Regions from separate parts of the Pedococcus aerophilus genome, predicted to be linked through region 2. Evidence: predicted binding sites of a transcription regulator. Region 2 holds the regulator's gene; each other region holds the start of a gene.
What was found. The regulator HspR, encoded in region 2, represses chaperone genes until heat shock. The targets are predictions, from matches to a motif close to AAGTTGAGTCNNNNNGACTCAACTT.
Positions count from the first base shown of each region.

Region 1: ABD286_RS07810 (ATP-dependent Clp protease ATP-binding subunit) is a predicted target of HspR. The motif match lies at 1,589-1,613, and genes of this name have one in related genera.
Region 3: ABD286_RS12685 (Hsp20/alpha crystallin family protein) is a predicted target of HspR. The motif match lies at 1,512-1,536, and genes of this name have one in related genera.

Region 1 covers NZ_BAAARN010000001.1:1,646,427-1,649,697, forward strand. Annotated here, with positions in the region: gene ABD286_RS07810 (ATP-dependent Clp protease ATP-binding subunit) at 1-1,435, opposite strand, end outside; gene ABD286_RS07815 (hypothetical protein) at 1,711-2,226, opposite strand; gene paaK (phenylacetate--CoA ligase PaaK) at 2,293-3,271, opposite strand, start outside.
Region 2 covers NZ_BAAARN010000003.1:310,807-314,077, forward strand. Annotated here, with positions in the region: gene ABD286_RS13600 (ribonuclease E inhibitor RraB) at 1-49, opposite strand, end outside; gene ABD286_RS13605 (MFS transporter) at 83-1,357, shown strand; gene ABD286_RS13610 (heat shock protein transcriptional repressor HspR) at 1,426-1,890, opposite strand; gene ABD286_RS13615 (DnaJ C-terminal domain-containing protein) at 1,897-2,928, opposite strand; gene grpE (nucleotide exchange factor GrpE) at 3,048-3,271, opposite strand, start outside.
Region 3 covers NZ_BAAARN010000003.1:139,069-142,339, forward strand. Annotated here, with positions in the region: gene ABD286_RS12675 (sensor histidine kinase) at 1-1,190, shown strand, start outside; gene ABD286_RS12680 (MerR family transcriptional regulator) at 1,164-1,478, opposite strand; gene ABD286_RS12685 (Hsp20/alpha crystallin family protein) at 1,625-2,056, shown strand; gene ABD286_RS12690 (YibE/F family protein) at 2,543-3,271, shown strand, end outside.

The DNA.
Region 1 (3,271 bases), on a different contig from region 2:
CCTCGGCCACGACGTCCATGTCGCCGGACTTCCACTGCGACTCGCGCTCGGCCTTCTGGGCGAGCAGCTTCTTCTCGTCGTCGCGCAGGCTGGCGGCCTTCTCGAAGTCCTGGCCGTCGATGGCCGACTCCTTCTCCAGGCGCACGGCGGCGATCTTGTCGTCGAACTCGCGCAGGTCCGGCGGTGCGGTCATCCGGCGGATGCGCAACCGCGCGCCCGCCTCGTCGATGAGGTCGATCGCCTTGTCCGGCAGGAACCGGTCGTTGATGTAGCGGTCGGCGAGGTTGGCCGCAGAGACCAGCGCGGCGTCCGTGATGGACACGCGGTGGTGCGCCTCGTAGCGGTCGCGCAGGCCCTTGAGGATCTCGATCGCGTGGCTGAGCGTGGGCTCGGCGACCTGGATCGGCTGGAAGCGGCGCTCGAGCGCCGAGTCCTTCTCGATGTGCTTGCGGTACTCGTCGAGCGTCGTGGCACCGATGGTCTGGAGCTCACCACGGGCCAGCATCGGCTTGAGGATGCTCGCGGCGTCGATCGCGCCCTCGGCGGCACCCGCACCCACCAGGGTGTGGATCTCGTCGATGAACAAGATGATGTCGCCGCGGGTGCGGATCTCCTTGAGGACCTTCTTCAGCCGCTCCTCGAAGTCACCGCGGTAGCGGCTGCCGGCCACGAGCGCGCCGAGGTCGAGGGTGTAGAGCTGCTTGTCCTTGAGGGTCTCGGGCACCTCGCCCTTGACGATGTCCTGCGCCAGGCCCTCGACGACGGCGGTCTTGCCGACGCCGGGCTCACCGATGAGGACCGGGTTGTTCTTGGTGCGGCGGGACAGCACCTGCATGACCCGCTCGATCTCCTTCTCGCGCCCGATGACCGGGTCGAGCTTGCCCTCGCGGGCGGCCATCGTGAGGTTGCGACCGAACTGGTCGAGCACGAGGGAGCCCGCGGGGGTGCCCTCCTGCTGGACGCCGCCGCCGGCACCGGTGGCCTGGCCCTCCTTGCCCTGGTAGCCCGAGATCAGCTGGATGACCTGCTGGCGCACCCGGTTGAGGTCGGCCCCCAGCTTGACGAGGACCTGTGCGGCGACACCCTCACCCTCGCGGATGAGCCCGAGCAGGATGTGCTCGGTGCCGATGTAGTTGTGGCCGAGCTGCAGCGCCTCGCGGAGGCTGAGCTCGAGGACCTTCTTCGCCCGGGGCGTGAAGGGGATGTGGCCGCTGGGGGCCTGCTGGCCCTGGCCGATGATCTCCTGGACCTGCTCGCGGACCGACTCCAGCGAGATACCGAGGCTCTCCAGAGCCTTGGAGGCGACGCCTTCACCCTCGTGGATGAGGCCGAGCAGGATGTGCTCCGTGCCGATGTAGTTGTGGTTGAGCATGCGCGCCTCTTCCTGCGCGAGCACCACAACCCGACGGGCCCGGTCGGTGAACCGTTCAAACATCTCTTCTGCTCCTGCCTATCGAGTCATCCTCGATGCTATCCGTGCGACGCGCGCCCCGCGCGCGCCTTCCGCCGACCGATACCTGATCGGGACGATTCCGGCCTGCTCGTGGTGCTTGTTCGGGGAACGCCCGTGCGTGGCCGCCTGTTCCCCACCCTGAGCCGGGTCGGCTCATGTTCGCCGTGGGCGGACGGACTCCCGGTGTGGCCCACACCCCTGCAGGCTCGGTATGGCGCGCGGCCGGCCCCGCGTCATACCTCCCGAGCGGTGGGCGATCAGGCCCCCGGACCCTTCTTGCGGACCTCGTCCACGTGCTCCATCGCGGTCCGCAGCTCGGCGAGCCAGCTGTCGGACTTCTCCCCGACGAGTCGGACGCACCAGGCGAGCGCCTCGGAACGGGACTTGGCGACGCCGGCCTCGACGAGCGTGTCGAGGACGCGGCGCTCGGGTTGGCGCAGCCGCGTCATGACGGGTGCGGCCAGGTGGGTGAACATCGCCTCGGTCTCGCCGACGCGCACGCCCCACGAGACCTTGCGGCCGGAGAGGTGCTCGAGCTCGCGGGCGATCTCGATGCGGCGTTCGCGCGTGTCCTCGCGGAAGGAGGTGATGCGGCCGCGCGCGGCGATCTCGCGGGCGGTGGTGTCGTCGGCGTCGGTCTCGAGCGCGGGCTCGGCGAGGGTGCCGACGATGACGAGCTCGTCGCGGTCACGGGTGACCTCGACGGGCCCGGTGAACCAGTCGGCGGGGAGCCGACCGGCCAGCCATGCTTCTGCTGTGGTCTTGGTTGTCATGTAATGATGATTACACCGTTACAGGTGGCTGAACAGCCTCGTCCGCTCAGGGCGGAACCGGTGTCGTCAGCACAGGTTGCGCTGATCGTCGATGCGCTTCGCCTTGCCCAGCGAGCGCTCGAGGGCGTGCGGGGCGAGCACCTCGACGGCGATCGTCACCCCGACGCGGTCCTTGACCCGCGAACGGAGCTCCCCGCCGAGCGCCGACCGGCGGGCCTCGTCGACGCCTTCCGCCGCCTCGACCCGGACGGTGAGCTCGTCCATCCGGCCCGGCCGGGTCAGCACGCACAGGTAGTGCGGGGTCAGCCCGTCGATCGCGAGCAGGTGCTCCTCGACCTGCGAGGGGAAGACGTTGACCCCGCGGACGATCATCATGTCGTCGCTGCGGCCGGTGATCTTGGCCATCCGCCGGAACTGCGGGTACGCCGTGCCGGGCAACAGCGTGGTCAGGTCGCGGGTGCGGTAGCGCACCACCGGCATCGCGTGCTTCGTGAGCGAGGTGAAGACCAGCTCACCCTCCTCGCCGTCCGGCAGCACCTCCCCCGTGATCGGGTCGACGACCTCGGGGTAGAAGTGGTCCTCCCAGACGTGCAACCCGTCCTGGGTCTGCCCGGACTCCTGCGAGACGCCGGGCCCCATCACCTCCGAGAGACCGTAGATGTCCACGGCCCTCAGGTTGCTGCGTCGCTGGACCTCCTCGCGCATCTGCTCGGTCCACGGCTCGGCGCCGAAGATGCCGATCTCCAGCGAGGTGTCCTTCGGGTCGATCCCCTGCGCCTCCATCTCGTCGAGGATCGCGAGGAAGTAGGACGGCGTGACCATGATGACGCGCGGTCGGAAGTCCGAGATGAGCTGGACCTGGCGCTCGGTCATGCCCCCGCTGACCGGCACGACGGTGCAGCCGAGGCGCTCGGCCCCGTAGTGCGCACCGATCCCACCGGTGAACAAGCCGTACCCGTAGGCGATGTGGACCAGGTCGCCCGGCCGGCCACCCGCCGCCTCGATGGAGCGCGCCATCACCTCGGCCCAGGTGTCGATGTCGTCG
Region 2 (3,271 bases):
CCTCGTCGGCGGTGTCACGCTCGGGGAAGACCAGCAGGTGCTCGCTCACAGGCCGAGTATGCCGCGTGCTTGGATGGCCGTGATGCCCCGCCACCCCGACGCGCCCAGGTCCGACGACCCGTGGGAGGGGTACCGGTCCGGGTCGGCCGGCTACCGCCGGATCTCCGCCTCGGTGTTCCTCGCCGGGATGGCGACGTTCGCGCTGCTCTACACGACCCAGCCGCTGCTGCCGCTGCTGTCGCGCGAGTTCGACGTGTCACCGGCGCAGAGCTCGCTCACGGTCTCGCTGTCCACGATCGGGCTCGGCCTGGCCATGCTCGTCGCCGCTCCGGTGTCCGAGCGCTTCGGTCGCACCACGATGATGCACGTCTCGCTGCTCGGTTCGAGCATCGTGTGCGCCCTCGCGGCCTTCGCTCCGACCTGGTCGACCCTGCTCGGGCTACGGCTGCTGCTCGGCGTCGTCCTGGCCGGCCTGCCCGCCGTCGCGATGGCCTACCTCACCGAGGAGCTCCACGGCAGCGCGGCCGCCCAGGCCGCAGGCCTGTACATCGCGGGGACCGCGCTCGGCGGCATGACCGGCCGTCTCCTGGCCGGCCTGCTCGCCCAGCTCTGGGACTGGCGCGCGGCGCAGCTCGGGATGGGTGGGCTCGGGATCCTCTGTGCCGCAGCGGTGCTCGCGCTGCTTCCGAGGTCCCGGCGCTTCACACCGGCCCCTCCCGGGTTGGGCGAGGCGGTCCGCAGCACCCGGGCGATCTTGCGCGACCCCGCACTGCTCATGCTGTTCGGCATCTCACTGACGGCCATGGGCGCCCAGGTCGGCATCTACAACACCATCGGGTTCCGGCTCGAGGCCCCGCCGTACGCCCTGCCGGTGGCGCTGGCCTCGCTCGTGTTCCTCGTCTACCTCGGCGGGTCGGCGGCCTCGACGATCGCCGGCAGGTGGTCCTCCAGGGTCGGTCGCCGCACGGTGGCGCCGGTCGCCGCGGTGGTCATGCTCCTGGGCGTCGTGCTGTCGCTCGCTCAACCGCTGTGGCTGGTCGTCGTGGCCCTGGCGGTCAGCACCGCGGGGTTCTTCGCGCTGCACGGGGTGGCCAGCGGCTGGGTGCCGGTGCGGGCGCGACTCGGCCGTGGCGGCGCCGCGCAGGCGAGCTCGCTCTACCTGTTCGCGTACTACCTGGGCTCGTCGGTGTTCGGCACGGCAGCGGGGTCGGCATGGGAGGCCGCCGGTTGGGCACCGGTCGTGGCGCTCTGCGGGGGCCTGGTCGTCGTCGCCCTCGGGCTCACCCTGCTCCTGCGCCGGACGCACAGCCTCGAGCCCGGAGGCGGCACCGGCCCGGGGCCTCAGACCGCCGGCTGACCTCGCCGGCACGCAGTTCGTCGAGCGCGGGCACTGTGGGCAGGGGTGTCCCTGCGCCGGTCCCGGGCTCAGCGGTGGGACGGTCGCCAGACGACGAGGGCCTGGGAGCGTCCGCTGCGCGGGCGCTCCCCCGCCCGGACGGCGATCACGTCGCCGGTCGGGCCGACCGCGAAGACCCGCGAGCCGAAGGTGCCCCGGGTCGCCATCCTCAGGCTGTCGACCTCGTCGGAGAGCTCGCGGACCCGCGCGCGCAGGGCGTCGACCTGGTGCTCGAGCTCGAGGATGCGCTGGATGCCGGCGAGGCTGATGCCCTCCTCCTGGGAGAGCCGCTGGACCTCGCGCAGCATCGCCACGTCGCGCCCGGAGTAGCGACGACCGCCACCCCGGGTGCGCGACGGGCTGACGATGCCGAGCCGGTCGTACTGCCGCAGCGTCTGCGCGTGCATCCCGGCAAGCGTGGCCGCCACGGAGATGACGAAGACGGGGGCCTCGTCGTCAGGCGAGAAGCCGGGACCGGGGGCTGCGGGCGCCACGGAGGGTCACCGTCCTGCGTTCTCGAAGAGCTCGGCGCGGGGGTCATGGCCCTCGTCCAGAGTCTTGAGCACCTCGACGGCCTCCCGGGCCTCGTCGGTCAGCCGCTGCGGCACGACCACGACGACGCGGGCCATGAGGTCGCCGGGCGCCCCCTTGACCTGGACCCCGCGTCCCTTGACACGCAGCACCCGACCACTCGGGGTGCCGGGGGCGATGCGGACCTTGACGGGTCCACCGGTCAGCGTCGGGACCGACACCGTGGCACCGAGGGTCGCCTCGGCGAAGGTGACCGGCAGGTCGATCGCGAGGTTGTCGCCCTCGCGGGTGAAGACCGGGTGCTTCTCGACGCTGACGGTGAGGATGAGGTCACCCGGGTCGGCGCCGCGGTCGCCGGGCTGGCCCTTGCCACGCAGACGGATCTTCTGGCCGTCCTTGACCCCGGCGGGGATCCGCGTGGTGATGGTGCCGCCACCGGCGACACCGAGGGTGACGGTCGCACCTTCGACCGCGTCGCGGAACGGCAGGCTGGTGCGGGCGGTCAGGTCACCGCCCTTGCGTGGTCCGGTCGGGGCCCGGAACCCGGCCCCGCCGCCATACGACTGACCGGCGCCTCCGCCGCCCCCGAACATGCCGAAGAGGTCCTCGAGGTTGGGCTGGCCGGCGCCGCCGGCACCACCGGTGGAGTAGCGGACGCGCTGGCCCCCACCGCCCCCACCTCCGAACATCGAGGAGAACACGTCGTCGAACCCGCCTCCACCGGCCGGCCCGCCTGGGCCACCTGCGGTGAAGCGGGCGCCGCCGCGGGCCATCTGGCGCACGGCGTCGTACTCGCGGCGCTTCTCCGGGTCGGACAGGACCGAGTTGGCCTCGCCGATGTCCTTGAAGCGCTGCTCTGCCGCCGCGTCCCCGGGGTTCTGGTCGGGGTGGTGCTTGCGGGCGAGCTTGCGGTAGGCCTTCTTGACCGCCGCCTCGTCAGCGTCCTGGGGGACGCCGAGGATGGCGTAGAAGTCCTTCTCGAACCAGTCCTGGCTGGCCATGTCCGGGTCCTCCTCTCAGCGGGTGGGGCGGGCGGGTGGTGCGTCCGTGGTGGGCGGGGGCCCGGCCAGATCGTATGGCGCGGACCCCCGGACCACGGTGTCGTGCAGTCTTGCTCGGGTCACTCGGGGTCCGCCACGGCGACACGCGCCGCACGCAGGACCTGCTCGCCGGCGCGGTAGCCGGGCTGGAGCACCTGGACCACCGTGGTCGACCCGGTGGAGGTGACCGAACCGTCCTGCGGCCAGGCCGTGTGCATGAGCGCCTCGTGGAGGTTCGGGTCGAACTCCTCGCCCACGGCGCCGTACCGCTCGAGACCGAACTTGCCGAGCGTGGACTCGAGCT
Region 3 (3,271 bases), 170 kb from region 2:
TGGCGCAGGCGACCGGCACGGCCGTGATCACGACCGACCTCGAGGGGCGGGTGACCCTGTTCAACCCGGGCGCGGAGACGATGCTGGGCCGTCCCGCAGCGGACGTGCTGGGGAGCCTGCTGGACACCCTGTTGTCCCCCGAGGAGCTGGACCGCCACGCCTCCGACCTGCGCGCCCTCCCCTCCTTCGCGGCGATCTGCCGCGCGTCGCTCGAGTCCGGCGACACCGACCGCCTGTGGGGGTTCCGCCGGGGTGACGGCGAGGTGAGGTCGATGCGGATGACGTTGAGCGCCATACCGGACGACGATGGTGGGGTGCTGGGATTCCTCGCGACGGCGGAGGACGTCACCGAGCGGGAGGCTGCGCACGACGCACTCGTCCTGACCCTGCAGCACGAACGCGACGCGGCCGAGCGGCTCCGGGAGACCGACCGGGTCAAGGCCGACTTCCTCGCCACCGTCAGCCACGAGCTGCGGACCCCCATCACCAACATCATCGGCTACTCCGAGGTGCTCGAGGACGGCGGTGCCGGTGAGCTGACCCAGCGCCAGCTCGACGTCCTGGGTCGCGTCGACCGCAACAGCCGACGCCTGCTGCTGCTGGTCGAGGACCTCTTGACCCTGTCGCAGATCGAGGCGTCCGAGCTCGACATCAAGCTCCGCCCGACCGACCTGCGGAGCACGGTCGAGGGCGCCCTCGCGCTGCTGGCACCGGTCCTCGCCACGCGGTCCCTCGAGGTCTCGACGAGCGTGCCCGAGGAAGCCCTCGTCGGACAGGTCGACCCGGACCAGCTCCAGCGCGCGCTGCTCAACCTGTTGACCAACGCGGTGAAGTTCACGCCCGACGGCGGCACCATCGAGGTCCGGCTGTCCCACCGTCCGCCGGGGAACGAGATCGTCGTGAGCGACACCGGGATGGGGATCCCCGAGGCGGAGCAGGGACAGCTCTTCCGGCGGTTCTTCCGCAGCTCGACGGCCACGGAGCAGGCGATCCAGGGCGCGGGCCTCGGACTCAGCATCGTCCACGCGATCATCACCCAGCACCAGGGCCGCATCGAGGTGACCTCGGCCGAGGGCGAGGGGACGACCTTCACCGTGGTGCTGCCCGTCACGGCACCCGAGCGCCCAGACCACCCGAAGTCACCCGAACCCTCTGCTGAGCCGTCAGCCCGGAGCGCGTCCCCGGCGTGACCCCGGGCTGTCGTTCTCGGCCCGCAGTCGCGCGTTCTCGTCCTGCAGGTCCAACAGCATGGCGATGCCGACCAGGTTGACCCCTGCGTCGAGCAGGTCGTTGATGCGACGCAGGCGCTCCACGTCGTTCGCGCTGTAACGACGAGTGCCTCCAGCCGTCCGCGCCGGCTCGACGAGTCCCCGGGCCTCGTACAACCGCAGGCTCTGGGCTCCCGCGCCCACCAGTTCGGCGGCGACCGAGATGCCGTAGACCCCACGGTCCCCATCGGGACCCGGCAGACCGGTCATCAAGCACCCCTTCTCGAAAATCATGCGCATCAGATCTTGCGCCAGCATGACACCAGTGCTACAAGAAACCTATAGCGCTGACCATAGATCTGACCGCGATCCGTGGCCCACGAGGAGCATCACCAGACACGACGGAGGTGACCACGATGCTGATGCGCACCGACCCTTTCCGTGACCTCGACCGACTGACCCAACAGGTCTTCGGCACCGACGGCACGCTCGCCCGCCCCTCGGTCATGCCGATGGACGCCTGGCGCGACGGAGACCTGTTCCAGGTCGAGTTCGACCTCCCGGGCGTGAGCCCGGACTCGATCGACCTCGACGTCGAACGCAACGTGGTGACCGTGAGGGCCGAACGACCGCCACGGGCCAGCGACGCCGAGCTCATCGCTGCCGAACGGCCACGAGGAGTGTTCAGTCGGCAGCTCGTCCTGGGCGACAACCTGGACACCGAACGGATCCAGGCCAGCTACGACACCGGCGTGCTCACCCTGAGGATCCCCGTGGCCGAACAGGCCAAGCCGCGCAAGATCTCGATCGCCAGCAGCGGCGCGGACCGGCACGCGATCAGCTCGTGACCGGGGGTCGGTCATGCTCGTCGACCCGACACCTCAGGGCCTGACTCCGGTCGCCGACCGGGATGCCTTCGTCGACCTGGTCTGCTCCGACCCGGAGTGGTTGAGGGCTGAGTTCGACGCCATCGTCGCCGGGCAGTGGGAGGACTCCCCTCCCTCCGGGACGGAGCCGACGGTCCCGACGCACGAGCACCATCCGCCGATCCCGCTGTTCGCAGACGGACTGGCGACGCCACCGAGCCGGCCGCAGCGCCTCGACCACCACGGGTGGGTTCGCCAGCGCTCACCTCCGCGAGCGCGCGGGACCCCTCCCACACCTCCGGGCGGCGCTCGAGGCTCCCCGCACGTCCGGGCCGGCGGGTCCTGACACCGATCGATCACGGTCGACCAGCCCGCAGCCGTGACCACGGTCCCCGACCACCTGCGGCACCATGGTCACGGCAGCGAGGGTCCGTCCTCGCTCGATCCGTCCAGGACGTGAGGAGTCAGGTGGCCGGCAGGCACGCGCACCCGTCGTCGGGCAGCACGCCCACCTCGCCGAAGGTGCTGGCGGCGATGGCCGCCGTATTGTGCGCCGTCGGGCTAGCCATGGTGGCGCTGTGGCCCGACGGCAGCACCGCGTCCGGGAGGCCGGGAGCGCAACAGGTCAACGGCGTCGTCGACGACGTGGAGCGACAGTCCTGCCCGGCGTCCGCCGAGCCCCAACCCGGATCCCCTTCCGCGGGCGCTCCGGGGTCAACGGCCTGCGGCACGGCGCAGGTGCGGCTCACCTCCGGCCCGCAGTCGGGGAACACCTTCACCGTCCCGCTCCCCTCGGGCGTTGGCGCGCCCCAGGTGTCGGCGGGTGACGAGATCACGCTGGCATACTCCCCCGAGAGCAGTCCTGCCTCCCGCTACGCCATCCTCGACCACCAGCGCGGCACGCAGCTGTGGGTCCTGCTCGCGGCCTTCGCCCTGTCGGTGGTCGCCTTCGGCCGGTGGCGCGGCGTCAGTGCGCTCCTCGGTCTCGGGGTGACGTTCACCGTCATCATGGGCTTCGTCATCCCCGCCGTCCTCGGCGGCAGACCCCCTCTCGCGGTGGCGGTGGTCGGCTGCTCGGCCATCGTGCTCGTCGTGCTCTACCTGACCCACGGCCTCGGGCGCACCACCACCGTCGCTCTCGCCGGGACGTTGGCGAGCCTGCTCCTCACGGGCCTGCTCGCCGCGGTGTCGGTGAGC